Regions from separate parts of the Alteromonas sp. Cnat3-28 genome, predicted to be linked through region 3. Evidence: predicted binding sites of a transcription regulator. Region 3 holds the regulator's gene; each other region holds the start of a gene.

Region 1 (10,735 bases), on a different contig from region 3:
CCAAAAGCAATGCAGATAGCTGTGCCCAAAACGATGACAACCATTTGTACCGCGTCACCATATACAACTGCTTTCATGCCTCCTTGTAAGGAGTACAAAACGGTAATCACACCAATGAGTAATATTGCCTGCGTGGATGAAACCTGCATGGTTCCTTGCAATATAATGGATAGCGCGTAAACCATTATGCCGGTAGCGAAGGCCCTGCTAAATTGAAATACAACACTGATACAAATACGGGTAGAGGTAGAGAAACGTCGCTCAAGATAGTCATAAATACTCACCACACCGCTTCGGTATAATGTAGGCAACACGGTGCTAATGAGTAAAAGCATGGCTAACGGAACTGCTAGTTCATAAGAGAGCCAAATCAGCCCTCCACCCTCACGGAAGCCGACAAATGCAGGAGCGGAAATGAAACTGACCGCCGAGAGTTGCGTCGCCATCACTGAAAGTAACAGCGGTTTCCAACTTAAGCTTCTTCCAGCGAGAAAATAATCTTTCTTTGACTGCTGTCCACGCAAGCTAAAGCCGATGACGAGTAAAGTGATGAGGTAAATCGCGATGACACTGTAATCAAGAATATCCATATAGACGCAAGGTTAAGCAACTAAATACCTACCATTACATAAACTCGGTCTATTTGCATAAAAAACGTATAAAAAAGCAGCGCTCAAAGAAACAGTGTACGTTACATCCAAGACCTTCTGGTTGACTCCACCTCGAATAGCACACTATCTGCTAGTTTATTAACGTAGTCTTCTGGTAGAAACGGCACAGTCACCGCCCCCGAAGCCAGTACAAACTTAACGGTGGCCTGTTTTCTTCGCTTCATAAACACGCTTTGCTTAACGATAACTTGCTGCGCTTTATAGGGCTCAAAGCATTGATAGTCGATGCCTATTCTACCTCGCCTTATATAAACGTACTTACTGTCGTAGGCTATACCCCATCGCCACCACCTAAGCGTGAGTAACAGCGATACCGCACAAAAGACAACGAGTGAACCTAGCATAATATCTAGATGGGACGACACAGCGCCTATGATGAAAAAGGTAATAAAAGGCAACGTCCAGCCCGCAAGCAACCAAAAAGTAATAAATCGCTTACTAATGGTTTGATAATCTTGACCTCGCAGGTCACATCCTGGCATCACTTCTTGACTAAGCGCGAAGGCTTCATCTTCGGTTACCGATGGCACAATAAGCTTATTTGGCGACATCAGTTCTTGCATTTGTTGCCCAGCCGTTGAGTTCTGCTCAAAATACAAATTCACCCGCTTTAGTATTTTATCCAGCCAGTCTTGCTTCGCCGTAATCATTTGGATGCGTGAAGCTCGCATGCTGACTTCCAGTTTATTAAGCAAGCCGCTGCGACGGATATAGCGATCACCTGTTCGTGAAAGTGTGTAGCCGTAAAAAGTGAAAAGCGCGCCACCAACACTCAGTAGTGCCACTAACGCCATAAGCATCATGAGAATGACAAAGGCATACAATCCAAATTGCCACCACGCAACCGTTTGTTCACCAACCAGCTGATTAAGCTGCAAGCCTTTATCGGCTAACCACTCTGAAACCAGACCGAACACATCGTCATAAAAAGGTGCCGCAGCACCCAGTATGATCCACACGCGATTGTTGGTGATACCGTGAATAATAATGTCTTTCACGGACCGTCGATTTAATACTTCTTCATTTGAATGGGAAGAATCTATCGCTTTAGTGCGCGTTCGTGGCGTGGGAAAAGACGAACTCTGCTCGTCGGATAAATCTTCATTTGGCAAACAATCCAGGTCACCCTCATCGTGCAGCGCTTTTTCATACAACACCTGCTTTTTGAGCGCTTCAGCATAATCTTCAGGAACCGCTACAATTTTAGCTTCTTCTTTCCCACTTCCTGCGGTATCAAGCACAACTAACGCGTACCCAAAAGGTCGGTAATAAAAAGGGTGTTCTATCTTAACGTTTTGAATACGCCACAAAGGCAAGTTGGTATAGCGGCGTTGAAACACGCCATGATGAATCTCAACGTGCTGGTTGTGCACGCGAAACTTGTACATTAAAAAGCTTATTACGCCGCTAACACTGGTAGATAGAAAAAGGATTCCAGCACCGATTAGTACTTCAGGCGACAGCAGGTTATCCCAAATATTGAACGATATGGCTAAGGCGGGAATGGAATAAATAAGCACTTGAGCCGAGTTGGTAAAATTGCGAATAGTAAAGTACAAAATAGAAATTAGAGAGAGGCGCTGCCACTCATCACCCGTTTCTACTTTAAGTTTCGGTTCTTCCATATTAGCATCTTGCCCATGGGACTTGAGCGCAGCATCTTCTTTCAGCTCTTTTGACTGATTAAGTGTAGGCGCTTGGTGTGAGGGCGTTTCTGATACCGTCATTAGCGTGCACCTATGTCTTTATGAGCAAGAATGAACTCACGCAACTGCTCTGCCCTTTCAATGCTTAACCCCGGTATTTCAAACGTGTGCATTTCACCACCAGCCGAAAACACCTGAAGTGAGGCAAGACCCGCCCACCTGTCCAATGGACCGCGATTAACCTCTACATGCTGAACACGCAAAATAGGTTGGCACGAAAGTTTTCTAAAAATTAGCCCTGACTGCTTACTGATGTCTTGCTCTCGAATAGCATAAAATATGCGTACATCAGCAAAAAAGTGGTACAGCGCCCATAGAGAGCCTACAGCGACGATACCAGCAACAACATACGGGTAGGCTTGCAGCAGTCCTTCTGGCAATGACCAAAAGCTTTGGAATCGTAACGCAGAAGCAATACCGATTAGCACTAAGGCTATCAATCCAATGGAGAGGATATTTAGTGTCCGGTACTTTTTGGATATAGGAAGTAATGCGAGCGTTTGAAGTGAGGGAATTTCCTCAACACTGAGCTGATTATTTGAAAACACGGTTTCTTGTTGTGCGCTAATTGTCATCGCATTAATTCCTTTTACCACTGTATAAATAAGATCAGCCTGCCGCCTTTTTTTAAGGAGAGGCTTAGCTACTTAACTACTTAGCTACTTAGCTACTTTGCTACTTAGCTACTTTGCTACTTTGCTACTTTGCTACTTTGCAACGCTGCTCTGAACGCTTTCTCTAGCGCACTTTTTATAACAAAAAAGAGGGCAAGCCCTCTTTTTTTACGTTTCCTATTAAAGAGCGCGTTATGCTAACTAGTCATCAACCTGCTGTTCATTCAGCCAATCGTGTAGTGCCTTCATGTCGTGCTGAACCGCCATTTGTAGCTCTTCCACCCAATCATGCACGTTCTCCCACCATGTAGGGTGGTCGCCCTGTTGAATTTGATTCGCAATACGCTGTACACGAGCCAAACCAACAGAGCCGGCGGCGCCTTTAATTTTGTGAGCCTGTGAGCACACTTCTGACTTTTCGTCCGCACTTAAGCTTAGCTGCAGTATTTCCATGTATTCAGGCATTTTTTCTTGGAATACTTTAACGCTAGCGCGCACCATTTCATCCCCTATGGTATCAACTAACATCTGTAACAAGTCCATATCTAAAATGTTACTTAATGTTTTGTTAGGTTCAGGGCGCTCTACTTCGCCATCAATTTCAAGCGGTGCAGGTGGTGCATGGAACAGCTCGTTAAACACCTCGATAACGCGAGATTTTTTAATCGGCTTCGCAATAACGTCATCCATACCGTTTTCTAAGTATTCATCACGCTTTTTAATGACGTTTGCCGTTAGCGCCACGATGGGCGTTTGCATAACCAGATCTTCTTCAATAATCGTACTTGCCACATCGAATCCGGTCATGTCAGGCAATTGAATATCAAGCAAGATAAGGTCGTATTGGTTTTCCCTGACTTTGTCTATGGCTTCTTGACCGGTCATTGCTACATCGACTTTCTGGCCAAGCTTCTCGAGCAAGGCTTTAGCGACCATTACGTTCAATTCAATATCTTCTACTAACAAGATATTGAGCCCTGTCACTTGAAGCTGCGCGACTTTCATCGGGCTATTAGAAATTTGAACTGGCAACACAATTTCAAAACGGGTGCCTTTACCCACTTTACTTGAAACGTGAATTTCACCTTTCATCAAGTCGACCATTTGCTTACAAATTGCCAATCCAATACCGGTACCTGTGGCCGATTGGTGGTCAGGGTGATCAACCTGATAGTACATGGCAAAAATCTTATCAATTTCGCTTTCAGGAATACCTACGCCCGTGTCTTCAATCGCAAATGTTACATACGCCTTATCACCATCAGGTTTCGTCGATGAAACCGTTAGACTTACGTGACCTTTTTGTGTGAACTTCACTGCGTTAAACAGGATGTTCCATAATATCTGACGAAGGCGCGTACCATCTATTTCAACAAGACGGGGAAGCGGCTCGTTAATTGTCGTTTTAAGCTCTAGCTGTTTGTCGGCTGCAAGCAGGCGAATAATGCTGCTAAGTTCTTCGGTAAAGTCTTTCAACGATATGGTTTTTAGACTCAGCTCAAGCTTATCTCTGTCTAACTTATCAAGGTCGATAATATCGTTAAAAATATTACCTAATGTTATAGCGCTGGCGTATATCGTACTTACCCAGTTAAATTGTTCTTCACTCAACTCGGTATCACGCAGCATACGGCTTAAGCCCACAATACCATTTAGCGGTGTGCGTAGCTCATGACTTATGGTTGCGATAAAGCGAGTTTTGTCGGTACTTGCTTTTGCAGCAGCATTTTCAGCTTGCTTACGCTCAGTCATGTCTCGACCGAACGACAACAAGCCAAGGCGATTACCGTCTTTATCGAAGAAAGGTACACGCTTCATTTCGAAGTAACGACGACGTCCATCAGCAAAGCGAAGCCACAGCTCTTCTGTGATACTGGCGTTGGTTTCTAGAACTTCGTGATCACTCGCTACAATTTGGCGGGCAAGCTCTTCCTCATATACGTCTTTTGGCGTTAAGCCAAGCAGCTCTTGCTCGGTTTTGCCCGTCATAAGCTCCGCTATACGGTTACAACCAGCAAACCTGCCTTCTTCATTTCGGTAATATATTAAGTCTGGCGAGGCATCGATGATTGAACGTAACAAGGTTGATAAGCGGCGTGCTTGTGCTTCTTGTTCTGATTTATCCTGAATTTCTTTTTCTAAGTCTTTAAACAGCGCCTCACGCTCTTCTTGTGCTTGCTTGCGCTGCTCTATCTCGTGATTAAGCTGTCTGATGTTGCTTTGAAGTTCGCGGTTAAGAAAGACATCTTCTTCACGCAAACTTTCTAACTGGCTTACCACTTCCTTTAAGTTGGTACGTGAGTTTTCTAATTGCTTGATTAACTCACTAAAGAAATAAAGTACCCAAGGCGCAGATAACATGGTCAGTACTACAGCACTGATGAAGTCATCGGGCTGAACCTGGCTTCCCATGCTCACGCGAATTACGTATGAGCCCCCTAGCGTAAACACAAGCGAAAGAACAACAAACAATATGCTGAGCTTTAGAGTGCCAAAACGCTGAACAAATTGGGCAAAGCGAATTGCCCAAGAATCGTTTGGTGAATCTGAATGCATGTACGTCTAATATAAGCTTATTTTGCGGTTATCCTATCAGGCTTTCCTCTTTTCGGGAATGCGGTTTGTCAAAGCATAACTCTGTGGCCCTGCTCAGAATTAGGATTTGAAAGGCGACTTTTCAGTAATTTCATTAATGTATTTGGTATTCACCCATCCCACCTTCGTGTAAGACACTTTCGCCCACTCCCCTCGCTTTTCCAGTATTTTTAGCACTTCGCCCTTATTCAAACCGTTCTCGACAGTTGGGTACGAAACATCTGGCCCTTTTCTCACATTCAGCGAATTGGCACTTACATTGGCCACCCGCTTTACAGGGCTAGCGAGATCCCGCTGAATTTGGTCATGCGCCTCTCGCTGTGAATTCGAATCACTTGACTCAGTTGCCCACGTTTCACTATCACTTTGCAAAACAGCGGCTTTGAGTCTTTGAAGGGGAAAAGCGGGGCCAGGATCGACCTTTCGTGACGGCGCTATTTCTTCATGCCCGACGATAGTAGAGATGTTGTAGTGGCTACACAACGCTTTACACAGCGATAGCGTCCTAACAATTTGTACGTCGGTGTACTTGTGCCAATAGCCCATAGACTGTTGGTTAATGTGCTGGGCAGCTAATACTTCATTCTCGCCAAAAATTTCGCCAAACCAACTTTCAAAGGTGCCGTCTCCTCTAGCCTTAAGCTGGCCGGCATTGTCTAATTCAATGCCGATAGAGTACTGATTCAAGCCACTACGCCCCTCGTAATAACTTTCTCCTGCGTGCCACGCTATTTTATTGGTCGGAAGCATTTGAACAATGTCACCATTGCGTCCAACGGCAAAGTGAGCTGACACACCGCTATCGGCGTTGGTCAAGACATTCACCGAAGATGAAAGGCTACTGCCGGCGGTAAAATGAATAACAATAGTATCGGGAGATCCAGATTGAAAACGCCCAGATGTATTAGGAGAAAGCCTGAAGGTGATGTTGTCGCCAGTTAGAATATGATCATCTATACTAAATGTAGGCAGTGGTGAAGCATGTAGTGTATTCATACAATAATCCTTATTGTCTTAACAGCACGCCACCACAGTGAATTTTTATTCTTCGCCTTCCACATAAGCGTACACTCAATTCACACACAGGGCTCTCTATCAACATCCTTCAGCGCACCACGAGCCTTACCTGTGGTCAATTTTCAACCAATATAGCAAACTACTTATATTAGTGGAACCATAGCTTTACAAATTAATAAAAATACACCGCAAACCGCTATTGACAACATAAAACATCAATTTCAAAGCATATTTATTCATTAATAAAGCGCAAATGAGAAGTAATATCATTTATAAGGGGTGAGTTATTCACTTTGCAACACTGATAACATTTTTGTTACAAATATAAATGACGACACGTAAGCAACTGATTAATATATATTTAATTATATTTATACTAATTCACTATAAAGCTTATACTTTTAGCGTTTGATTTTAGTTTTTAATGTGGGTATTTTGTACGGCCCGCATCGCAATAATGCATAAAAATGCGGAAACGACTGGAATCCTCTAATAATAAAATAACGACAAGAAAGGCGCACGCCGCGAGCAATACCGCTCGCAGGCATAAAAGACGTCTAATAATGTTGTGATACGCAAACCTAGGCGCATCTACACGCAACGCATACCTTGCCCAGTCAAAAGGTTGAAGGAGTTAAGAGATGAGTTTATATAATCCCAATGATTCCCGGGACAACTGTGGGTTTGGCTTAATCGCTCACACTCATGGGGAAGCCAGTCATGAATTGGTAACTACTGCAATACACGGTCTTGACCGTATGCAGCATCGTGGCGGTATCGCCGCCGACGGGAAAACCGGTGACGGCTGTGGTTTATTACTACAGAAACCGGATGCGTTCTTCCATGCAATCGCCGAAGAAAATGGCTGGAAACTCAGCAAAAAATACGGCGTGGGCATGATTTTCTTAAGTCAGGACCCGGTACTTGCGCAAGCCGCGCGTGAAGTACTTAATGAAGAACTAGAAAAAGAAACACTTTCAGTAGTGGGTTGGCGCGAAGTGCCTGTCGACCACTCAGTACTGGGTGAATTAGCGCTAACGGGTGTTCCACAAATTGAACAGGTATTTGTGAACGCGCCAGCAGGTTGGAGAAAACGCGACCTTGAGCGTCGTTTGTATATGATCCGCCGCCGCGCTGAAAAACGTCTTGAGAAAGATCCCGATTTTTACGTAGCTTGTTTGTCGGGCTTGGTAACGATCTACAAAGGCTTGGTAATGCCAAAAGATTTACCCGCCTTTTATCACGATCTTGCCGATGAGCGTATGCAAAGCGCAATTTGCGTTTTCCACCAACGCTTCTCAACAAACACATTACCGCGCTGGCCTCTTGCTCAGCCTTTCCGTTTCCTTGCGCACAATGGTGAAATTAACACCATTAAAGGAAACCGCGACTGGGCCATGGCACGTGCAGCTAAATTTGCAACGCCACTTATTCCAGACCTTAAAGATGCAGCACCTTTTGTTAATACCGAAGGTTCAGACTCATCATCGCTGGATAACATGCTAGAGCTATTCTTAGCCGGCGGAATGGATTTATTCCGTGCTATGCGCTTGCTTGTTCCACCAGCCTATCAAAACAACAAAACCATGGACGATGACCTTCGTGCATTTTACGAGTTTAACTCAATGCACATGGAACCATGGGACGGCCCAGCGGGTATCGTTTTAACTAATGGTCGCCACGTAGCCTGTAACCTTGATAGAAACGGTCTACGTCCTGCACGTTACGTTATCACTAAGAACGGTTTCATTACCCTAGCCTCAGAAGTAGGTATCTGGGATTACGAGCAAGCCGATGTAATTGAAAAAGGCCGTGTAGGCCCAGGTGAAATGCTTGCTGTAGACACCTATACAGGCAAAATCTGGCGCTCTACTGAAATTGATGAAGACTTAAAAGCACGTCACCCTTATAAAGAGTGGCTAGACAAGCATATTCGTCGACTCACACCAATTGAAAAGCTTGATGCGTCATTAATTGGTAAACGTGTGTTTGACGACGATGCCATGGCGGTGTACCACAAGCTACACGCGTACAGCTATGAAGAAATTCAACAAGTTGTAAAAGTACTTGCGAAAGACGGTCAAGAAGCCGTTGGCTCAATGGGTGATGACACGCCAATGGCGGTTATGTCATCTCGTCAGCGTACGGTTTACGACTATTTCCGTCAGCAATTTGCACAGGTAACTAACCCGCCAATCGATCCGCTACGTGAAAACCACGTTATGTCGTTGGCAACCTGTATTGGCCGCGAGCAAAACGTATTTAGCGAAACCTCAGGTTACGCTGACCGCGTATTGTTTGACTCGCCAGTGCTAATGTATACCGACCTTAAGCAACTGCGCGAATTTAACCCAGACAACTACTACTCAGAAGTCGTGGAGCTTCAGTATGCGCCGCAAGAAGGTTTGAAGAAAGCCATCGAGCGCGTTTGTAACGAAGTAGAAATGCTGGTTAAAAACAAGCGTGCTGCATTCGTTATTCTGTCTGACAGAAACATTAAACAAAATCGCTTGGTTATCCCTGCTGCAATGGCAGTTGGTGCGGTACAACGTCGCTTAGTTGAAAAGTCATTGCGCTGCGATGCTAACGTTGTTGTTGAGACAGCAAGTGCCCGCGATCCACACCATTTCGCGGTGCTGATTGGCTTAGGTGCCACTGCGGTTTACCCATTCTTAGCATATGAAACTATTGAGCAGCTTTGTGAAAAAGGCGAGCTAGATATTTCTCCTATGCAGGCCACGTTGAATTACCGTAAGGGTATCAATAAAGGCTTGTACAAGATCATGTCGAAAATGGGTATTAGCACTGTTGCTAGCTACCGTAGCTCTAAACTGTTTGAAGCAGTGGGTATTAACAACGAAGTGATGAAGTTATGCTTTAAAGGTGTGACCTCACGCATTCAAGGTGCGGGCTTCGATGATTTCCAGCAAGATCTTATCAACCTAAACCGTATTGCTTGGCTTAAGCGTAAATCTGTCGATCACGGCGGCTTGCTTAAATACGTGCACGGTGGCGAATATCACGCCTATAACCCAGACGTAGTCAGTACGCTTCAAAAGGCTGTGGTGTCTGGTAACTACGACGACTACCAGCAATATGCAAAGCTTGTTAACGAGCGTGCGCCTGCGCACATTCGCGACTTGCTAGCTATAAACCCTGATTGCGACCCTATTGATATTAGTGAAGTAGAAGCACCGGAAAACTTATTCCCACGCTTTGATACTGCGGCAATGTCAATTGGTGCACTAAGCCCTGAAGCGCATGAAGCGCTAGCGATTGCCATGAACCGCCTGGGCGGTCAGTCTAACTCGGGAGAAGGTGGCGAACACCCTTCTCGCTTTGGAACTGAAAAGAACTCTAAAATTAAGCAGGTGGCTTCAGGTCGCTTTGGTGTAACGCCTCACTATTTGGTTAACGCAAACGTTATTCAAATTAAAGTGGCGCAGGGTGCAAAACCGGGTGAAGGTGGTCAGCTTCCCGGCGATAAGGTAAATAAATACATCGCACAGCTACGTTTCTCTGTGCCGGGTGTAACCCTTATTTCACCACCTCCACACCACGATATTTACTCAATTGAAGATTTGGCACAGCTAATTTTCGATTTGAAACAGGTTAATCCAACGGCACTTATATCCGTTAAGCTAGTATCTGAGCCGGGTGTTGGCACCATTGCAACGGGTGTAGCGAAAGCCTATGCCGACCTTATCACCGTTTCAGGTTACGACGGCGGTACAGGTGCAAGCCCGCTAACATCAGTTAAGTATGCGGGTAGTCCGTTCGAGCTTGGTTTATCTGAAACTCAGCAAGCGCTTATTGAAAACGGCTTACGTCACAAAGTACGCGTTCAAACCGACGGTGGTTTGAAAACAGGCTTAGACGTAGTAAAAGCCGGTATTTTAGGCGCTGAGAGCTTTGGTTTTGGTACAGGTCCAATGGTGGCTTTAGGCTGTAAATATCTACGTATTTGCCACTTGAACAACTGTGCGACCGGTGTTGCAACGCAGGATCAAAAACTGCGTGACGACCACTTCATTGGCTTACCTGATATGGTAATGAACTACTTCAAGTTTATTGCTCAAGAAGTGCGTGAAATCATGGCGTCTATGGGTATTGCTAAGTTCGACGACCTTGT
Region 2 (10,735 bases), on a different contig from region 3:
CAAGTTTATCGATTATTTTAAAAGCCATGGCCACCAAGCGGTGGCTAGCTCGTCACTGGTTCCGGCAGATGATCCCACACTTCTTTTTACCAACGCGGGCATGAACCAGTTTAAAGACTGTTTTTTAGGTGCGGAAAAACGCAGCTATACCCGTGCGGTATCGTCACAGCGCTGCGTTCGCGCAGGTGGTAAGCATAACGACCTTGAGAACGTAGGTTACACTGCGCGTCACCATACCTTTTTTGAAATGCTGGGTAATTTCAGCTTTGGCGATTATTTCAAAAAAGAAGCGATAGAGTTTGCGTGGAATTTCCTTACCAAAGAAATTGGTTTGCCAAAAGAAAAGCTCTTAGTCACCGTTTATTCTGAAGATGACGAAGCTTTCGACATCTGGGAAAACCATATTGGTGTTCCAAAAGAAAAGATTATTCGCATTAGTACGTCAGATAACTTCTGGTCTATGGGCGATACCGGTCCATGTGGTCCTTGTTCTGAAATCTTTTACGATCACGGTGCGCACATTTGGGGAGGTCCTCCGGGAACACCAGAAGAAGACGGCGACCGCTTTATCGAAATTTGGAACCTGGTATTTATGCAGTTTAACAAACAAGCTGACGGTACCATGGAACCACTCCCTAAGCCTTCAATCGATACCGGTATGGGCCTAGAGCGTATTTCCGCTATCTTGCAGAACGTGCACAGCAACTATGAAATCGACCTTTTCCAAAACTTGATCAAATCAGCAGCATCAATTGTTGGAAGCGAAGATTTAGAAAATAAATCGCTACGGGTTATCGCCGATCACATTCGTTCGTGCAGCTTCTTAATTTGCGATGGCGTTATGCCATCAAATGAAGGGCGCGGATACGTATTACGTCGCATTATTCGTCGCGCTGTTCGCCACGGCTACCAGCTTGGCGCAAACGATATCTTCTTCTATAAGCTTGTAGCATCACTTGCCAAAGAAATGGGTGAAGCGTATCCAGAACTTGTAGACCAGCTACCGGTAATTGAAAAAGTACTACGTGTTGAAGAAGAGCAGTTTAGCAAAACGTTAGCCCGTGGTATGGCTATCCTAAACGATACATTAGAAACTCTAGAAGGCGACACAGTGCCGGGTGACGTAGTGTTCAAGCTTTACGACACCTATGGTTTCCCTACTGACTTAACCAATGATGTAGCACGTGAGCACGACCTTAAGATTGACGAAGAAGGTTTTGAAGCTGCTATGCAAGCACAGCGTGCCCGTGCACAGCAGGCTAGCAACTTTGGTGCAGACTACAATAGTAAACTCGCCATTGACCACACAACCTCATTTACTGGGTACACCGATGTAGAAGGCCAGGCGAATGTGGTTGAACTTATTGCCGACAATGCGTTTGTTGAGAAGCTTGAAGACGGTCAAGAAGGCGTTGTGGTATTAGACAGCACACCGTTCTACGCTGAAAGTGGTGGTCAGGCTGGAGATAAAGGTGTGCTTCGCGTGGCAAACGGTGAATTCATCGTTACCGACACCCAAAAAATGGGTAATGCGTTTGCACACAAAGGTATTGCTAAAGGTTCGGTATCTAAAGGTGATACGGCAACCGCAGCGATTGATGCAGCAAATCGTGAAGCTATTAAAAAGAACCACAGCGCAACGCATTTACTTCATGCAGCACTGCGTGAAATTTTAGGTGAGCACGTAACTCAGAAAGGTTCATTGGTTGAAGCGCCGCGCATGCGTTTTGACTTCTCGCACTTTGAGGCAGTAACGGCTGAGCAACTTGCTGAGATTGAAAGACGAGTTAACCAAGAAATACGTGCAAACCACACGTTAGCAACTGAACTAATGGATTTGGATGAAGCCAAAGCATCAGGCGCAATGGCGCTATTTGGTGAAAAGTACGACGAAAAAGTTCGCGTGGTAACCATGGGGCCATTCTCTGTTGAGCTATGTGGTGGTACTCACGTTACACGTACTGGTGATATTGGCTTGTTTAAAATTACCAGTGAAGCGGGTATTGCATCGGGCGTTCGACGTATCGAAGCAGTTACTGGCGAGCATGCACTTGAAGTCGTGCAAACCCAACAAGCGACACTGTCTTCATTGTCAGCGTTATTGAAAACAGACAGCCAAAATGTACTTGATCGCGTAGTTTCTCTACAAAATCAGACTAAAGAACTAGAAAAAGCGCTCAATTCTGCGAAACAAAAACTGGCGAGTCAGCAAGGTGCTGATATGCTTAGTAATGCAGTAGAGATAAATGGCGTTAAAGTTCTTATTGCGAATTTGGAAGGTGTTGAAGCGAAGTCATTGCGTTCAATGATGGATGACATTAAAAACCGAATTGGTGAAGGGATCGTAGTATTAGGTGTGGCTAATGACGCGAAAGTGAATCTTATTGCTGGCGTTACTAAAAACCTCACTAGTAAAGTTAAAGCGGGCGAGCTAGTTAACTTTGTCGCATCACAAGTAGGTGGCAAAGGGGGCGGTCGTCCAGATATGGCACAGGCAGGCGGTGACCAGCCTGAAAACTTAGGCCAGGCGCTAGATTCGGTTAACGCTTGGTTACAAGATAAGCTATAATTATTTTTGTGTATAACAGTGAGTTTTTGAAGTGACGCAGAAACATGGAATCACTGTCGCTTCCATCGGGTCGTGCCGATGGGTTGGCAAATCTTAATGGATGATGTTCAGTATTAAGGAACAGGAGCAAGCGAATGCTTATTTTGACTCGTCGAGTTGGTGAAACGCTTATGGTTGGTGACGATGTAACCGTTACCGTACTAGGTGTAAAAGGGAATCAGGTACGTATCGGTGTGAATGCACCAAAAGAAGTTTCTGTGCACCGTGAAGAGATATACATGCGCATTCAAGCAGAAAAAGGCGGTCAGCCAGGCTCTGCAGAATAATTGCATTATACGCTTCATTGGAAAAGGTCAGCTTACGCTGGCCTTTTTTGTTTTAAGTGAGTAAATCTTATCGGGCTTTAGCGCAAGTCTATTGTTTCTGTTCTATTTCGCCAGAAATGACGTTGTGATGTCTCGCGCTAACGACCAAGTTAAGTCTCTGGGTCGTGCACAGCTTTTTTCTAGCATAATGCCTTCTGGGGGGGCGATTTTTAAATCGAGACATTAACCGCTTTATCTGAGATTTTGGAGCGCTTTTAAATAACTTAAGTAAGTAATACGAATCAGCGTACTTGGTTTTGAACAAATAAATTCAAAACTTTTTGATATTATTTTTGAAAAATTGACTAAATTATTAAGGCGGGTCAGTTAAAACTGCAATGAAGCTGCGCATATTCAAATGCAAATTAACGAGCATCGTTAAATAAAATTCGGTTTAATTGCTTGTATTGCGAACAAATTACTGGTTTTTTGCTCGAATCGTTTAAAATGGCAGCGGGTGAACAATTTCTTTATAAAAAAGGTTTGACTCAGGCCAATGAATCCGTAAAATGCACCCCGCAGTCAAGGAGAGGTGGGTGAGTGGCTGAAACCAGTTCCCTGCTAAGGAACCATACGCATATACGCGTATCGAGGGTTCGAATCCCTCCCTCTCCGCCATTATTCGTTGGCAGTGACGGCCAACAACAAGTTTTGCGCGTGTGTAGCTCAGCTGGATAGAGTACCTGGCTACGAACCAGGCGGTCGGAGGTTCGAATCCTTCCACACGCGCCACTTATTTTAAGGCGTCACCTTTTGAGGTAGAATTCAAAAGTACACAAGTTTACGCGTGTGTAGCTCAGCTGGATAGAGTACCTGGCTACGAACCAGGCGGTCGGAGGTTCGAATCCTTCCACACGCGCCATATTGAAAAACCCACGTTTTTAGGTGGGTTTTTTCATTTCTACTCCTTTTATTTTTGTTCTCTCCACTTTCGTCTAAGCGCGCTGTTTAAAATTTAAGCTAAACTTAATGTGTCTAACAGCAGTAAAGCGCGAGGTACGCTATGGCACATCCATCTACTACTTTTCGATTTTTAGCTGAACCTACCGACGTAAACTTTGGCGGTAACGTTCACGGTGGCATGCTCTCTATAACAGCTTAATGAAATGGATTGACCAAGCAGCCTATGCCTGTGCCGCGCAGTGGTCCAAATGTTACTGCGTCACGGTGTCTGCCAATGGCATACGTTTCATAAAACCTATAAAAGTAGGTCAGCTAGTTGAGATAACCGCATCGTTGGTACACACTGGAGCGTCAAGTATGCATATCTATGTTGTGGTTAAATCGGGCGACGCCACGGAAAACACTACGTCTGTCGCAAATCGCTATTTAACTTTTATGGCGGTGGACTGTGAGGGAAACCCAGTAAATGTGCCTGCTTACGTACCCGAGGATGAACGACATATGCAGCTAGATTTATACCAGTCCGCATAGATAATCACCCACTCAGCGAGAGTTAAAATGTTCGTAATCGCGGCGTGTTACCGTAGGTATAGTGGTTCTACATCAAGGTGACACAACAAAGAGTACGGACATTTTAAACTCGCCCTTCGGGAAGGTCTGGCAAGCTTCCTAGCTACATTCTGGGAATTTGAAAGGGAACAGCCATTCCTGCATTCCCACGCTTTGCTAGGAAACTTGCCAGCGCCTTCTGAGTGGGCGATTATCTATGTGGATTGGTATTGTTGGCGATGCATGCGAAAGATTTCGCTAAACAGCTAGACAGTGACTTTACGGAAAATATAGGCTTTCATTAAGGCGTGAGTATAAATGAACGTAAACGTAGATTGCTGGCATCGGCAACGCTTATGCTAATTCCTAAAATATACTTTTGTTGCAAATTTATTAAAGAATAATGCATTAAGTTTCATTTTGGCGGGTTTTATTCATTTTAAAGTGGTTTTTTATGCTGCTTTGTTGTGTTTTGAAAAACCACGTGATACTTATTCAGGTACAAAATAACAACAGGATTGAATATGGATTCGGGATCCGTCGCTAGCCTGCTCTTTGAAGCAGGTTCTCTTATGCTTATAGGAATGGTATTTGTTTTCTCATTCTTAGGGCTTCTTATTGTGGGTATTCATCTCATTGCCCGATTTTGTGAAGCTTTTCCTGGTGAAACAGCAGAGCCTTCAGCTCATTTAAAAGAGCCTTCAGCAAATTTAAAAGGGCCTTCAGCTAATTTGAGTCGAAACAATCAAGCGGTACAACCAGGAATAGACGGAAACGTTATCGCAGCTATTTCTGCCGCAATTCATACCCATCGCCAAAATTCTAAAAAATAAAGCCTAATCAGGAGTTACCATGTCTAAGCCTCTGGCCCTTACCGAGCTGGTTCTGCGTGATGCCCACCAATCCCTTCTTGCTACGCGCATGCGTATTGAAGATATGCTTCCCATAGCGGAAAAACTAGATAAAGCTGGCTTTTGGTCAGTTGAATCTTGGGGTGGTGCTACATTCGATGCCTGTATTCGTTATTTAGGGGAAGACCCTTGGGAGCGCATCAGAAAGCTAAAAGCAGCCATGCCTAACACGAAACAGCAAATGCTGTTGCGTGGTCAAAATCTATTGGGTTACCGCCATTATGCTGACGATGTTGTCACTCGCTTTGTAGAGCGTGCTCACGAAAGTGGCGTAGATGTATTTAGAATTTTTGATGCCATGAATGACATTAGGAATTTGAAAACCGCAATAAAAGCGACCATAGACAGTGGCGCTCACGCGCAAGGGACAATTTCTTATACGGTAAGCCCTGTGCACAATCTTAAGCTTTGGCTCGAAATGGCGAAACAGCTTGAAGACCTAGGGGTTCATTCTATCTGCGTAAAAGATATGGCTGGGCTTTTAAAACCGTACGAGTGCGAGGCATTGATTACCGGATTAAAAGAAACGGTTGATGTACCTATTGCCATGCAGTGCCATGCCACAACAGGGTTGAGTACGGCGACGTATCAAAAAGCTATCGATGCCGGCATTGATATGCTGGACACGGCTATTTCTTCAATGAGCATGACTTATGGTCATAGCGCAACTGAGACCATGGTTTCTATCGTAGAAGGTACAGAGCGCGATACGGGCATTTCATTGCCTGAGCTTGAAGACATTGCCAGTCACTTCAGAGAGGTAAGAAAGAAATACAGCAAGTTCGAAGGCAGTCTCAAAGGGGTAGATGCACGTATTCTTTTGGCTCAAGTACCGGGCGGAATGCTAACCAACATGGAAAGTCAGCTTAAAGAGCAGGGCGCTGAAGATAAATTCGAAGAAGTGTTAAAAGAAATTCCACGGGTAAGGGAAGATCTTGGGTTCATTCCTCTTGTTACGCCAACCTCACAAATCGTGGGCACGCAGTCAGTGCTTAACGTACTCACCGGCGAGCGTTACAAAAGCATTACAAAAGAAACCGCAGGCGTTCTTAAAGGTGAATATGGCGCTACCGCAGCACCAGTAAACAAGGAGTTGCAGGCGCGTGTGCTTGATGGCGCAGAGCCCGTGACATGTCGCCCTGCTGACAATATTGCACCAGAGCTGGATACACTGAGTAAAGAGCTTGATGAACTGGCTGAGAAAAAGCAACTCTCGCTGTCAGACGATAAAATTGATGATGTTTTGACTTATGCCTTATTCCCGCAGATAGGCCTAAAGTTTATCGAAAACCGCGGCAACCCTGATGCGTTTGAACCTGCACCTAGCGCACAAGAGTCGCAAAGCTCGAGTGCGCCTAAGCCTGCTGAAGCCAAGTCAAGCTCACAAGGGGCTACCGCGAGTGAAACTTACGACGTAAACGTAGATGGAAGAGTGTATCGCGTAGAAGTGGCACCTTCAGGTACGCTGACGAGCGTTACACCTGCTAGTGGCTCTCAGACGCAAGCACAGCCTCAAACTAAGAGTGCTGCGCCATCAGACTCTAACTCTTCTCAGTCTATTGATGCACCGCTTGCAGGTAACGTATTTAAAGTTTTGGTGAGAAACGGCGACAGCGTGTCAGAAGGCGATGTGGTGATGATCCTTGAAGCCATGAAAATGGAGACAGAGATCCGCTCCGCATACACCGGTACGGTCACCGACATTACTGTTAGTGAAGGCGATGCCGTAACCAGTGGTCAACCGTTAATCTTATTGGGGTAGTACATGGATAAGTTAATGGTACTTTGGGATAGTACCGCGCTTGCGCACTTTGAAGCCGGCCAGCTTATAATGATGGCGGTGGGTTTCGGCTTGTTGTACTTGGCCATTGTTAAAAAGTTTGAGCCATTGCTCTTATTACCCATTGGTTTTGGTGCATTGCTTACTAATATCCCTATTGCTGGTTTTTCAGAAGCGGGTGGCTTGCTGCACTACATATACAAAATCGGCATAGATACAGGGGTATTTCCTCTGCTCATCTTTATGGGCGTAGGCGCAATGACTGATTTCAGTGCGCTTATTGCTAACCCTAAAATGTTGTTACTTGGCGCAGCTGCGCAGTTCGGTATTTTTGCTACCTTGTTTGGCGCGATAGCGTTAAACCTTATACCTGGCTTTGAGTTTACGTTAAAAGACGCGAGTGCCATTGCTATCATAGGTGGCGCGGATGGGCCTACTGCCATTTTCCTCGCCTCACGGCTTGCGCCTGATTTGCTTGGTGCGATTGCAGTCGCTGCATACTCTTATATGGCGTTGGTACCTATTATCCAGCCGCCCATCATGAAAGCGTTGACCACAAAAGAAGAACGCGAGATAAAAATGGGTCAACTACGACCTGTGTCAAAGCGAGAGAAGATTATTTTTCCGCTTGCTGTTCTGTTTATGACTATCTTGTTTTTACCTGCAGCAACGCCACTTGTCGGTATGTTCTGCTTCGGTAACTTAATGAAAGAGTGTGGCGTGGTAGACAGATTGAGCAAAACAGCCCAAAACGAGCTCATCAATACGGTCACTATTTTCCTTGGTTTAGCAGTAGGATCAAAGCTATCAGCTGAAGCATTCCTTACGGTCGAGACTTTAGGTATTTTGGGGCTTGGGGCTATCGCGTTTGGTATAGGCACTGCCGCAGGCGTACTCATGGCCAAGCTTATGAGTAAGCTGTCTGGTGGCAGTATAAATCCACTGATTGGCGCAGCTGGCGTCTCTGCTGTGCCGATGGCAGCCAGAGTGGTGAACAAAGTTGGGCTAGAAGCAAACCCTCATAACTTCTTACTTATGCATGCAATGGGACCTAACGTGGCTGGTGTGCTAGGTAGTGCGGTTGCCGCAGGTATTCTATTGGCTCTGGTTGGCTAGAAAGCACAAATGCATTGCTGTACAAGGGGCAATTTATTTGCCCCTTTTTTATTGCATGGCGTTTGTTCAAAAAAAGGCTTTCTAGGGTTTTCTTTTTGTGACGAGTAGAGCGTGCCAGTTCGGTACGTAAGTGCGCTTCTCAAAGAAAACAGCACCCAAACGATAAGCTCTTTATTCTCGAATTGTGTTTTGTGGCACCAGAGATTGGTATGCGGTAACGAGTTTCTTAGTGCGCGTATGCTGGGGCCACCTAAAGATAGTTTCGGTCTTGCCTTCTTCTACAATTTCACCGCCTTCCATCACAATAATCCTGTCTGCAATGTGTCGTACAATACCCAAGTTGTGACTAATAAAGATAAACGCCAAGCCAAGTTCTTGCTGAAGCTTCAATATAAGATTCACCGTTTGCGAACGAATGGAAGGGTCTAACGCTGCAAAGGGTTCGTCAGCCACCAACACTTTGGGCTTTAACACAATGGCTCTGGCTAGCGCTACGCGCTGCTGCTGTCCATCAGAAAGCATATGTCGATAAAAGTAATAGTGTTCGCGCAAGAGGCCTACCTTCACCAACATATCTTCTATAATTGGTTTGCGTTCTGCTTCGCTTAGGCCTGTATTCAAACGCAATGGCTCATCCAAAATTTTTCCCACAGGAACCGATGGATTCATCGACTCGGAGCTATGCTGCAAGATCATACGAATGTCATGGGTACGTTTTTGCTGGCTATCTTTAGACTGGTATTTGGCTAAATATTTGTGCGTGTTAATTTCAATTTCACCTGCATCAGCAGGCAGTGCACCTACCAAGAGCTTAGCCAACAAGGATTTGCCTGAGCGATTTTCACCAATAATTGCAATGGTTTCACCGCGCTTTACGCTTAAGTTCACTGGACCAAGTTGAAAAACTTCAGGACGTTTTAGCCAACGTTTCCTCTCGTTATGAATAAACGTGAGATCTTTAACCTGCATGATATCCATTACAGCTTCTCCATATGTAGAGGGAAGTGACAGCTGTAATTGTGATCGTGAATTTTACGCACGGCTGGCGTTTGTACACAGGCGCGCTGTGCACGAGGGCAGCGTGGACCTAACCGGCAACCAATAGGCAAATGCTGTAGTGTGGGAATAGAGCCACCAAGCGTGGGTAGCAGCGATTTCGGTGGCAGATCTTTTCTGAAGCTTGGCGCGCTGTCTAGTAATGCTTTTGTGTAAGGGTGCAGAGGGCGCTTCTTAATGTGCTTCATTCTACCTGATTCTACAGTCTGCCCTGCATACAACACCGTCATAGAGTGAGACATACTTGCAATTGCCAGTAGGTCGTGACTAACAAACAAGATCGAGAGCGAGCGGGTCTGATTCAAACGCGTGAAGAGCTTCAGAATTTGTGTTTTTGTTGTAGGTTCCATTCCCCGAGTTGGGTCATCGGCGATGAGCAATTTAGGCTGTGAAACCAGGGCCATCGCAATCATGAATTTTTGACCTATGTCAGCCGGTATTTGATGAGGAAAAGCGCTTAAATAATGCTTGTGGTACTTTATTCCTACTTTGTGAACGGTGCTTATTGCGATCTTTTTGCGGTGTTGTGCTCGTTGCCAGAACCAGCTCCCTTCAACAAATTCATCGGGAATGCTCTCTTCCAACTGCTCTCCAAGCGTTGCCGATGGGTCTAAACTTGCCTGTGGGTTTTGGAACACGACCGCTATTTCTCGGCGCATTACCTCACGACGCTGCTGCACAGACATACTCAGCAGGTTTTCACCATTCCAACTCATGCGGTCAGCCGTTAAATTCCATTGGCTAGGAAGGGCTCCGCAAATGGCGGACACGATCAAGCTTTTGCCTGAGCCAGATTCTCCTACCAGTGCGCGAATCTCCCCGCTGCTAACTGACAGGTTAACTTTGTCCAACGCTTTAATTGCGCCATCGCTGCTCTGCATTTCCAAGGTGAGGTTTTTAATATCAAGCATTGGCATATTAATGACTCACTCTTTTTCTAAGTGCTGAACGCAAACCGTCACCCACAATATTGATAGATAGCACCATGAAGAATATTGCCATGCCGGGGACGGCAACGTTCCACGGTGCTAGATAAGCAACATCTAGCCCATCAGCTAGAATAACGCCAAGTTCAGGAAGCGGTGACTGTGCGCCTAAATTCAGAAAACCAAGTGCAGATATGTCGATAACGGCAATAGAAAGTGCAAGCGTGCCCTGTACAACCAGCATTTCGGTCATGTTGGGTAGTATAGAATGAACAAAAAGTTGCCATCTACTGGCACCGTCCAATTTAGACGCCACTATATATTCTTTTTTCATTTCGGCGCGCACAAAACTTCTTGTGTGGTGCACAAACTGTGGAATAAGTGCAAGGGTAATTGCCCACATGCTGTTAACCAGACCGGTACCCAATATTGCAACGATAATAATCGCAATAAGTAGCGTGGGAATGGCCATAAGTGCATCGAGTAAGTGGTTGACGATACTTGAGCGAACACCTCGCAGCATGCCAGCAAAGGTCCCAAGGCTAACGCCGACTAACATG
Region 3 (10,735 bases):
TACTGTTGGCCGTGCATTCGCACAATTCTTGAATTTGGGCAACATTGCTGAGCAAGAATACAATGCGGCAATGAATGTTGATGCGTCTATTGATGCACTATTTAAACACCTAGATAAAGCTGAATTAACAGCTGAAAAAGTGCAGGATGCGGTTGCAAAACTGAACATCGATCTTGTACTGACCGCGCACCCAACTGAGGTTACGCGCCGTACACTTATTCACAAACATAAAGAATTGGCGAACTGCCTTCAGGCTATTCACCAAGAGTCGCTTAATGATGTTGAGCGTAAGAAAATTGAAACCCGTATTGCTGACCTTATTGCACAGGCTTGGCACACTGAAGAAATTCGTTCAGTACGTCCAACACCGGTTGATGAGGCACGCTGGGGCTTCTCTGTTATTGAAAACTCATTATGGGAAGCAGTGCCAGACTTTATGCGCGAGCTTGATGGTCGCCTAAACGAAGATTATGAAGTATCACTGCCACTAGATGCGTCTCCCGTTCAGTTTAGCTCTTGGATGGGCGGCGACAGAGACGGCAACCCATTTGTAACGTCAAAAGTGACTGAGCAAGTATTATTACTTGCTAGAAAACGTGCGGCCAAGCTTTTCGCGATTGATCTTGATCGCTTGCAAGTTGAGCTTTCAATGTACGACTGCAACGACGCGTTACGCGAAAAAGTCGGCGACGCCAACGAGCCATACCGCGCCCTTCTTCGTCCACTTGTGGACAAGTTCATCGCAACCCGCGATGGCATTAGCGACTACTTAGCAGGTAAAAACCCAGATACTTCAAACTGGGTTGAAAGTGATGATGAGCTAATTGAACCACTGATGCTTTGCTACCAGTCACTGTTAGACTGCGGAATGCAAGTTGTAGCAAACGGTCTGCTGCTAGACACTATTCGTCGTGCTCGTGTATTTGGCATTCACCTTCTGCGCCTTGACGTGCGTCAGGACTCTGAACGTCATGCAGACGTTTTCAGCGAACTAACACGCTACCTAGGTCTTGGTGATTATGCTCAGTGGAGCGAAGCCGACAAGCAAGCGTTCTTATTGCGCGAGCTTGGCTCAAAACGCCCGCTATTCCCTGCTCAATGGGATGCGTCTGATGACGTGAAAGAAGTGCTTGATACCTGTAAGGTAATTGCGAAGCACAGCAAACACGGTTTTGGTATCTATATTATCTCTATGGCCAGTGAGCCATCGGACGTTATGGCCGTTCAGCTGCTACTTCAAGAAAGTGGTGTAGATTGGGCAATGCCAGTGGCGCCATTGTTCGAGACGCTAGACGATTTGAACAACTCGCCTGACGTAATGCGCAAACTTCTGTCTATCGACTGGTATCGCGGTTACGTTAAAGGTCGTCAATTCGTTATGATTGGTTATTCAGATTCAGCCAAAGACGCAGGTGCACTTGCTGCGGGCTGGGCTCAATACCAATCACAAGAAGCCTTGGTTGCGATTGCTGATGAGTTTGACGTAAGCCTGACGCTATTCCACGGCCGTGGCGGTACAATTGGTCGTGGTGGCTTGCCAGCACATGCTGCCATTTACTCTCAGCCTCCTGGCTCGCTAGACGGCGGCTTCCGTGTAACTGAGCAAGGCGAAACTATTCGCTATAAATTCGGTATGCCTAAGCTGGCTAAACGCAGCCTAGGTATTTACGCCAGCGCCATAATTGAAGCCATGTTATTCCCGCCTCCGGCACCAAAAGAAGAATGGCGAGAGCTTATAACTGCAATGGCAGCCCAAGGTCGTGACAACTATCGTGCAACCGTGCGTCACGATAAAGAGTTCGTACCTTACTTCCGTGTTGCAACGCCAGAGCAAGAGTTAGGCAAACTCCCACTAGGTAGTCGCCCAGCGAAGCGTAAGCCACAAGGCGGTATTGAGAGCCTACGCGCTATTCCATGGATATTTGCTTGGGCACAAACCCGTTTGGTGCTACCAAGCTGGCTAGGCGTTATGCGTGCTATTGATAGCGTGAAGACCCCGGAAAACGAAAAAGTGGTTAACGAAATGTTCAGCGAATGGCCGTTCTATCGTTCACGTCTTTCAATGCTGGACATGGTGTTCCATAAAGCCGATCCGCGTATCAGTGAAGCTTATGATGAGCGCTTGGTACCCAAAGAGCTCAAACATTTTGGTGAAGCGCTGCGCAGCGAGCTAAAACAAAGTATCTCCTCGCTGTTGGCTATCACTGGCAACGACGACATAATGAAGAACGACCCGCAGGGTAAAGAATCGATGGAGATCCGCGCAGGATACCTTCAGCCCCTTCATTACCTGCAAATTGAGCTTCTAGATCGTATCCGTAAAGCCGGTGACGATGCACAGAACACCAGTCTAGAACGCGCCATGATGGTTACCATCGCGGGTATTGCCATCGGTATGCGTAATACGGGGTAATACCCAATTAAGCGCTTAGCGTTGTTACTAGAAGCCTGCTCATTGAGCAGGCTTTTTTTTGCATGTTGCTTAACTCTAGCGAGCGAGTTTTATAAGGTTTTAACAGGCTCGCTTCTTTCTCAAGTCATGAGTGTGCCAAAGGATGTTCGGTAATGGATTGAATTGGCAGGAGTTTGAGAAACAGGCTCTCCTATAACAAGGATGCGGTGACGAAGCCTACAAAGACGCAACAAAAAGACTGGATACGTAAGGTCGTTACAGGCTTTCTACTCTAGAGTAATGAGGACTTATAAAATCGCATCTTGATGTAAAGACTGGGAAGGCACTTAAAATGTAGGCTCTCCACCGCAGGGATGCGGCGGCGAAGCCTACATGGACGTATTAACGGCGGGCCTACGTTTTGATTGCCTTTTCAGGCTAGCCCGCCAATAGCGCTATTAGCCGTTTACGAAGTCAACGCCTAGCTTGATGTCGCCACGTAGGCCTTCAAGCATGTCGTTTTTCGCTTTTTCTTCGAATGCGCTTAGCTCGCCGTATGGCAAGATTTCTTCAACACCATTTGCGCCTAGGCGAACTGGGTGTGCAAAGAATGCTGCGTCGTCGCTGTCGTCAGTTTGTACATAAGTGTACTCAACCACGTTCTCGCCTTGCATTGCTGCAACTAGAGATAGACAGAAGCGTGCTGCTGCTTGACCCATTGATAGGGTTGCAGAACCGCCGCCCGCTTTAGCTTCAACAACTTCAGTACCCGCGTTTTGGATACGAGTAGTTAGGCTAGCAACTTCTTCGTCTGTGAACTCTACGCCTTCAACTTGTGAAAGTAGAGGAAGGATAGTTGTACCAGAGTGACCACCGATTACCGGTACGTGCACAGAAGATACGTCTACACCTTTAAGTTCAGCAACAAACGTTTCAGCACGGATAACGTCTAGTGTCGTTACACCAAAAAGCTTGTTCTTGTCATAAACGCCTTTTGCTTTAAGCGTTTCAGCTGCAATAGCAACAGTAGTGTTAACTGGGTTAGTGATGATACCAACACACGCGTTCGGGCAGTTATCAGCTACACCTTCAATTAGGTTTTTAACAATGCCGGCGTTGATGTTGAATAGATCAGAACGATCCATACCTGGCTTACGAGGCATACCCGCTGGAATTAGAACAACGTCTGCTCCAGTTAGTGCATCAGCTAGGTCATCTTTACCGTGACCGGTTACTTTTACCGCAGTGGGGATGTGGCTCAAATCAACGGCAACACCAGGAACAACTGGCGCTACGTCGTAAAGCGCTAAATCTGAACCTGCTGGCAATTGTGTTTTCAACAACAAAGACAGCGCCTGACCAATACCACCGGCAGCACCTAACACGGCTACTTTCATACCATTTCTCCTATGGGATTACTTCACGTATTTAAACGGAACGTCACACTAATGCAACGCGGGGGAAAACTCAATCACCGGATCGTCTTATTAACGTTATTTATGGCGATTTTATCTCGATATTCATTATCATGAATGATTATGCAAAGAAATTGCGCAAAGTCTACCTGTACGGCACAATATACGCATACTAAATATAATTCCTAACGATAACCCTCAAAAAAGAAAAGAGCGCTAATGGCAAACGCAAAACAAGAGCTACTCATCAAAGCTTTTAAAGAAATTCTTAAAGCAGAAAGTTACGGTTCACAGGGCGAAATTGTTGATGCATTAAAAGCACAAGGCTTCGACAACATCAGCCAATCTAAAATCTCTAGAATGCTAAGCAAATTCGGCGCGGTACGCACGCGAAATGCCCGAGGTGACATGGTGTATTGCTTGCCTCCAGAGCTAGGTATGCCTACGGCTAAAAGCCCTCTTAAACAGCTGGTACTGGATATCGTTCACAACAACGTAATGGTAATCATTAGAACCAGCCCTGGTGCTGCACAGCTTATTGCGCGCTTGCTTGACTCATTAAGTAAGAAAGACGGAGTTTTGGGCACCATAGCAGGTGACGACACTATTTTCATCGCGCCAGCGGATGTGTCTAGAATCGAAGAACTAAGACAGCGTGTTGAAGACCTGTTTGAGAACGTTTAGGTAGCCACGCTATTAAAACGGTGCCCTCTCATTGAGGGCACTATATATTCTGCTGTTCGCTGACGCTAACTCAATAGCTTAATCAGCGCATCGGCTGCTGGTCGTGATGACGGCGGATTCTGTCCCGTCACCAGTAACCCGTCGGTACACACTTTTACAGCAAAATTGTCGGCGCTCTCATACTTACCGCCTTTTTTAACCAGTTCATCTTCAACCAGATAAGGCACTACGTCTGTAAGTTCCATTGCAGCTTCTTCACTGTTTGAAAATCCGGTAACAGATTTTCCCTCTACCAGGTATTTGCCATCAGGCGTTTTAACGTCCTTAAGCACAATTGGCGCGTGACATACTGCCCCAACGGGTTTATTAGCTGCGATAGTGTCTTCGATTAGTTTTATCGAGTGCACATTGTCAGAAAGGTCCCACAACGGACCGTGTCCCCCTGGATAGAACACCGCGTCAAACTCTTCAGCTCTCACATCTTCAAGCGGAATAGTCGACGCTATAGCGCTACGCGCCAGCTCATCTTTCGTATATCGCATAGCGTCATCGGTCATTGCATCGTCAGCCAGACTATTGGGATCGATAGGCACTTGCCCTCCCATGGGTGACGCCAAAGTTATCGTATATCCTTGGTCTTTAAATGCGTAGTACGGCGCAGCAAACTCTTCCAACCACATGCCTGTCTTTTTGCCGGTATCACCCATAATTTCGTGAGATGTCATTACCATTAGCATACGTTTTGACATAAGCCCTCCTTGCGAGCATTTAAAAATTTGTCGTCAATTACTTCGGCTAATGTACGTAGTTAGATCATTAAAAAAGCGGAGGATCGTTTGATTGCATGATTGTGAGATTAATGGCGGGCATAAAAAAGTGCCACTTCCTGTTAAGGAGAGTGGCACCTAACACTACAATAGGTTCACACCATTGGATTAGAAGCTGTACTTAACACCAACTCGGATTTGCCATAATGATTGCTCATTAAAGAATCCATTTTGATTAGTGTTACCTTCAAAGAACTCGTTGTACGTATATGTACCATCGCTATTTAGCGATGCATCAAGTACAGGAGCTGAAACGAATGGACCAATTTTACGAACGCCCCAATCATCATTTAAGAAGTTACCAACGTTCTTAAGGATGAAGTATGCACTTGCGCGATGACCTTTCATGAAACCAGGAAGTTGCTGGTCAATACGGAAGTCAACTCGAGAATACCATTCAGCATTTTCAGAGTTACGCTCAAGGATTTCGCCGCGAGCAAAACCACCTTCATCGATGAATGAGTTGAATGCACCTAAGTCGAAGCCTTCTGCATACGTCACGTTTGGATCATCAACTTCTGGGATGTAAAGAAGTGCATTGTTTGTTCTAAACTGCGCGTCGCCGATCGTGATACCGTCAAAGGTGTACGAGAATGGACGACCTTGCTGGCGAGATCCGAATAGCGAGAAGCTTGTTTTGTAACCGTCAACAATTTCAGTCGAATAACGCAAGTTAAACGTAAAGCGATGTGGCACTTCGTAGTTCGAAGTTGCGATACCAGGGTTTAACGGGTCTGATGAAGCAAAGTTAGTAAAGTTCGAGAACGCTACTGAACTTGCCATTGGTGTAACGTCTTCAGAGCGGTTGTATGCATAACCGAATGAAGCATCTAAACCAAAGTCATATTCTTTTTGAACAGCAAAAGAGATAGTGGTCGACTTGCCATCTTCACGAGCATTGGTAAGTACTAAGTCACTCTTACGGAAGTTACGGAAAACAGCGTCACCATCGTCATTAGTTCCAACTTGAATATAGTCGTAGATAGGTCGACCGTCAGCTGCAAAAGTAACGTTTTCTGTGTCCCAACCAACATTTATGATTTGTGCACTATCTTGCTTCTTGTTGTGAAGAATATCTGCTTGGAATACATAATCGCTGTCTGTTACCCAAGTGAAACCAAGATTGAACTTCCATTCGCTAGGAATCTCAAAATCAGGGTCTACGGCATTCGTTGAAGGCTCATTACCCAAAGATGGATCTGCATCAGCAACTTCATCAAACATCTCTTGAAGTGGTGAGTAAATTAGGCGACCACCATTAACCAGCGGAACCGTGTTACCGTTCTCATCGAACAACTCAAAATCACTGCGATAAGTATCAATATTTGTAATACCGTCGTTAGAGAAAGAGTTTGATAGCCAAACGTTAGGGTTACCACCAGAGTATAGGCCTACACCACCACGTACTTCCATATTGTCATTCAATGTATAGTTGAAGCCAAAGCGAGGCTGCAATAAATCAATTCCATCGAATGTTGAAGTGTTGTCATAACCATAGCGTTGAGCAAATACTTCATTGCGCTTAGGCTTGTCATCACTGCTGTATTTGTCATAACGAAGACCGAACAACAAAGTTAGGTCATCAAGGATCCACTCGTCTTGAACATAAAGCGTGTTCGTTTCATAAGAGAATCGTTGCGCTGCGTCCTGAGGATTATTTGTGCCAGCAGAGTTGTTGTAGTAGATGTCGTCAGCCAAACCAGCTTCAAAATCATCAATAGTTTCGAAACGGTATTCACCAATAGTATGTTGCATGAACAAGTTAAATGCTTCTAGCTCTTCATACTCATAACCGAATGTAATTGTATGGTTATCTAGGTAGTACGTACCAGCGAACTTGGCAGTTGTGCTATTCCAATCCATTTCGTTAGATTGACGAGAGTCATCTGGACCGAAAAAGACGTCTGCACCGTTTACTCTATCGATGCGAATTTCACCAAAACCACTGTCAGCATCTAGTGAGTTTTGACGGTTGGTAAGCTTGATTCGACCTAAGCGAACTTCGGTAGAGAAGTCGTCGGTCCAGTCTGAGTACAATGAAGCAACTGTTGAATTAAGCTTTGCACCTACTTCGTAGAAATGGCTATCTAAAGAAAGAGCTGTCGAGTAGTCATCAGATTGGTCGATTCTAAAGCCATCGTTATAGTTATAAACTAATGATGCACGGTGAGCGTCGTTGATGTTCCAATCAAGCTTAACAAGTACTTTCTCGTCTTCCACAGGCATTGAGCCAGGCGTACCGCCGATATCGTAATCGTAAACACGTGACGCAATTTCACGAATGCGATCGATATCTTGTTGTGATACTTGGTTACCTAGAGGGCCGTAAGAGAAGATTTGAGCGCCTTCAAGTTTTTCATAAGCACCAAAGAAGAAAAGTTCATCTTTGATTAGTGGAAGACCAACGTTTACACCGTAGCGCTTTTCAGTAAAGTCGCCTGTATCAACGTCTGTATCTTCTACTTTATCACCCATTAATGAATCACTAGTGTAATCATAGAAAGCACTACCGTGAACTTCATTTGTACCCGATTTTGTAACTGCGTTGATGTTACACGCCGTAAAACCACCGTATTGCACGTCAAATGGTGCAAGCTCAACGGTTACTTGGTCAATTGCATCGAAAGAGAATGGCATTCTAACAGTCGGATAACCATTTTGGTTCAAACCGAAACTGTCGTTCATACGAACACCATCAACAGTTAGTGCACTAAAACGTGGGTTACCACCACCACAGATGATCGCCTCTTCGCCGTCGCTTTCAGAAATACTAATACGAGGATCTACACGAACGATATCTTTTAGGTCACGGTTTGCAGAAGGAGCAGACTCTAAATCTTCAAGATTGAATGTTGACGCAGGACTTTTTTGACCGAATACGTCGTACCCCATTTGAGAAGCTGTAACTTGAATTCTTTCAACGTCAGCTTCGTCAGTTAGCGCTAAATTAAGAACTAAAGGCTCACCTAGTTGCAAATAAACATCACTTATGACTTTATCATCAAACTTATCTGAATCAAATTCAACAGTATAAGGACCACCTACGCGTAGACCTTGAGAGCTAAATTGCCCTGCGTTGTTAACTTGAACGGTTTTTCTGGCGCCAGTGGGGACGTGGGTAATAATAACTGTAGTTCCTGCTGCTGGAGCTCCTGCTGGACCAACTAGGCTACCTTTAATTGATGAAGACGTTTCTTGCGCCATTACAGCGGTAGACAACCCGATGGACAGCGCAACAGCAGCCGCAATACGGCTGAATTTAGCTGGAGAGTTCATGTGTGTGTTTCCCTTTTTGTTTAAAATTCTTTTTTATGGACTTGCGCAGGGCGTTGTCCCTATCAAGACCACTTACTATTCTAGTACCACGAAGAATTGTTATCGAGATTCATGTCAAATTTATTACAGTTTTACATTTTTGTTTAACACCAATTGCCCGACGCTAGTGACTTTGTAAAAAATTACTTGACCATGTAGTCAAGTTAACTTACTTGTTATTGTTGTTGTCTATCTGCAGCAATTGGACAGTGCTATTCTTGGCAGATGTGCGACTAATAAACAGCGTTTAATAAAAATCAGATTTACCTATAAAAATAAACTATATTTCAATAGCTTAACGATTTAAAATAAATTTACCTATTGCAATAAATAACCTTAACTGATGAAATCCCCACATAAATCGTTAATTCATTTGGTCGTTTTTTTGGCGAATTTTAGAATTGTTGCCTCCGGAAAGTGGATATTATTTGTCATCGTCGCTATCGCGTGCGGTACTTTTAGCTATTTACAAAAAAACAATGTTTATAGTGACATCACCCCACAAGCTGGTCAATTTTTATACTGCAAAACTAAATTAAGTGCGAATAGCGACATTTTTTCAGTGTATGTTACCGACGGTCGCATTGCTGAAATGGCAAGAGATAGATTGTGCGCTGACAGCACAATAAAGAAGCAATTCGGCGAAGTAAAAATTATCATCGGTCAAAGCGACTATGACACGTTTCGCTACATCAACCACGGCGTTGTTGACCTTGCATTAGTGAAAAAGAACGTGGTCGACGCGTTTGGCGCTGACCAAATATATGGGCTGTCTAAAGTGGCATCGCACCCTAATTACAGCGCCTTTTTCATTGCGTTACGCGAACGCCCGCAATTAAGTAAAGAATACTTGCTCGGTAAAAAAATTGGTTTATTAGATTACCCAAGTAGTCGCTCAGGCCACATTGTACCCAAAACTATCCTACAAAATTTAGGGTTAAGCGACACAAACGTATCAATTGTATATTACAGTTCCCATCAAGAGCTTCGCAGAGCACTGTTAGCAGGTGATGTTGACATTATTTCGTCTTATTGGGCTGAAGATGACAGTGATCGCTTTTCAAGAAATTACGCAACACCCTTACAAGAAAGCATAGGTGGAATGCAGTGGTACCTGAAAATGCAGACACAAAACACCGATTTGTTCTGTGCTATGCAGTCTGTTGTACATGAAATAGCAATGGCTCGCCCGCGACCATATTACAAAAATATTACACTTGAAGCGGGGTGTAACAAATGATCAAACCTAAGTTCAAATCGCCTGCATGCATAACGTTAAACTGGGCACTGCTATTTCTGTGCTTACAGACTATCGCGCTGATTGGCCAGTACTTTTCATTTAAGGCTGATATTCATGAAGCGCAAGATAAAGTCGAACGTCGTATAAGCCTAGACAGCGCATTTCTAGATGTGGGCAATGTAACGCTTAATACGCCGGTCAATCAGCATGCTATCTATAGCTATTTAGATAGATTAAATAGCGAACTAACCAAAGAAGGCTATCCTATTTTAGTGAGCCATATTCAGGAAATCAGCGTTCAATCTCAAGATTTCACACAATACCCTAACGTGACATCTACCTTACTGATAAATGCAGAGCAACGTATTGTACTTGAAATGCGCAGTAAGTCGTCATGGAGTGGAGTAGGATTTAGTTTTATAGCATTGCTCTGCTCACTTTTACTACTTCCAGTATTTTCTATTGCAACGAAAAAGCGTAAGAAAGTGTCGGCTGTTGAAGAAGAATTGCTGCCGCCAACACCGAAGCTCATTATTAATCTCAAAGATAAAACACTTTCAAACGGTGTTGATGACAAGGTAGTTGCACTACAGAATAAGCCATTATGTTTCTATACTGCTTTAGTTAAGTTTTGTATTGAGTACCCCAATCAGCCGCTTCCTCCGCATAAAGATGTACCACATGAACTTATGATTCTTGCTAACAAGAGCTTTGGTAGACTGATTGAACTTGGGCATACTAAACGCAAAAGGCCAGACTTCAACGCGAATTTAGACAAAACCTTGAGCGAGATCCGTGCAGCCCTTGATGAAGTGTTTGCCGGATTCACTGAAGAAAAAGAAACCTATTATCCGCCTAGAGC

Evidence for each region. The regulator ArgR, encoded in region 3, controls arginine synthesis, uptake and breakdown. The targets are predictions, from matches to a motif close to ANTGAATANNTATTCANT.
Region 1: gltB (glutamate synthase large subunit) is a predicted target of ArgR. The motif match lies at 6,952-6,969, and genes of this name have one in related genera.
Region 2: MHM87_RS06170 (OadG family transporter subunit) is a predicted target of ArgR. The motif match lies at 4,779-4,796, and genes of this name have one in related genera.

Annotation. Positions count from the first base shown of each region.
Region 1 is NZ_JAKREY010000006.1:40,357-51,091, reverse strand. It holds gene MHM87_RS07955 (sodium/solute symporter) at 1-590, opposite strand, end outside; gene MHM87_RS07950 (PH domain-containing protein) at 692-2,398, opposite strand; gene MHM87_RS07945 (PH domain-containing protein) at 2,398-2,952, opposite strand; gene arcB (aerobic respiration two-component sensor histidine kinase ArcB) at 3,193-5,547, opposite strand; gene MHM87_RS07935 (N-acetylmuramoyl-L-alanine amidase) at 5,647-6,582, opposite strand; gene gltB (glutamate synthase large subunit) at 7,245-10,735, shown strand, end outside.
Region 2 is NZ_JAKREY010000004.1:167,754-178,488, forward strand. It holds gene alaS (alanine--tRNA ligase) at 1-2,569, shown strand, start outside; gene csrA (carbon storage regulator CsrA) at 2,704-2,895, shown strand; tRNA gene MHM87_RS06150 (tRNA-Ser) at 3,461-3,552, shown strand; tRNA gene MHM87_RS06155 (tRNA-Arg) at 3,590-3,666, shown strand; tRNA gene MHM87_RS06160 (tRNA-Arg) at 3,720-3,796, shown strand; gene MHM87_RS06165 (hotdog domain-containing protein) at 4,036-4,368, shown strand; gene MHM87_RS06170 (OadG family transporter subunit) at 4,911-5,219, shown strand; gene oadA (sodium-extruding oxaloacetate decarboxylase subunit alpha) at 5,239-7,059, shown strand; gene MHM87_RS06180 (sodium ion-translocating decarboxylase subunit beta) at 7,063-8,193, shown strand; gene MHM87_RS06185 (ATP-binding cassette domain-containing protein) at 8,365-9,171, opposite strand; gene MHM87_RS06190 (oligopeptide/dipeptide ABC transporter ATP-binding protein) at 9,171-10,166, opposite strand; gene MHM87_RS06195 (ABC transporter permease subunit) at 10,168-10,735, opposite strand, start outside.
Region 3 is NZ_JAKREY010000018.1:39,057-49,791, reverse strand. It holds gene ppc (phosphoenolpyruvate carboxylase) at 1-2,413, shown strand, start outside; gene mdh (malate dehydrogenase) at 2,851-3,789, opposite strand; gene argR (transcriptional regulator ArgR) at 4,027-4,491, shown strand; gene MHM87_RS16065 (type 1 glutamine amidotransferase domain-containing protein) at 4,557-5,240, opposite strand; gene MHM87_RS16060 (TonB-dependent receptor) at 5,427-8,594, opposite strand; gene MHM87_RS16055 (PhnD/SsuA/transferrin family substrate-binding protein) at 9,019-9,873, shown strand; gene MHM87_RS16050 (hypothetical protein) at 9,870-10,735, shown strand, end outside.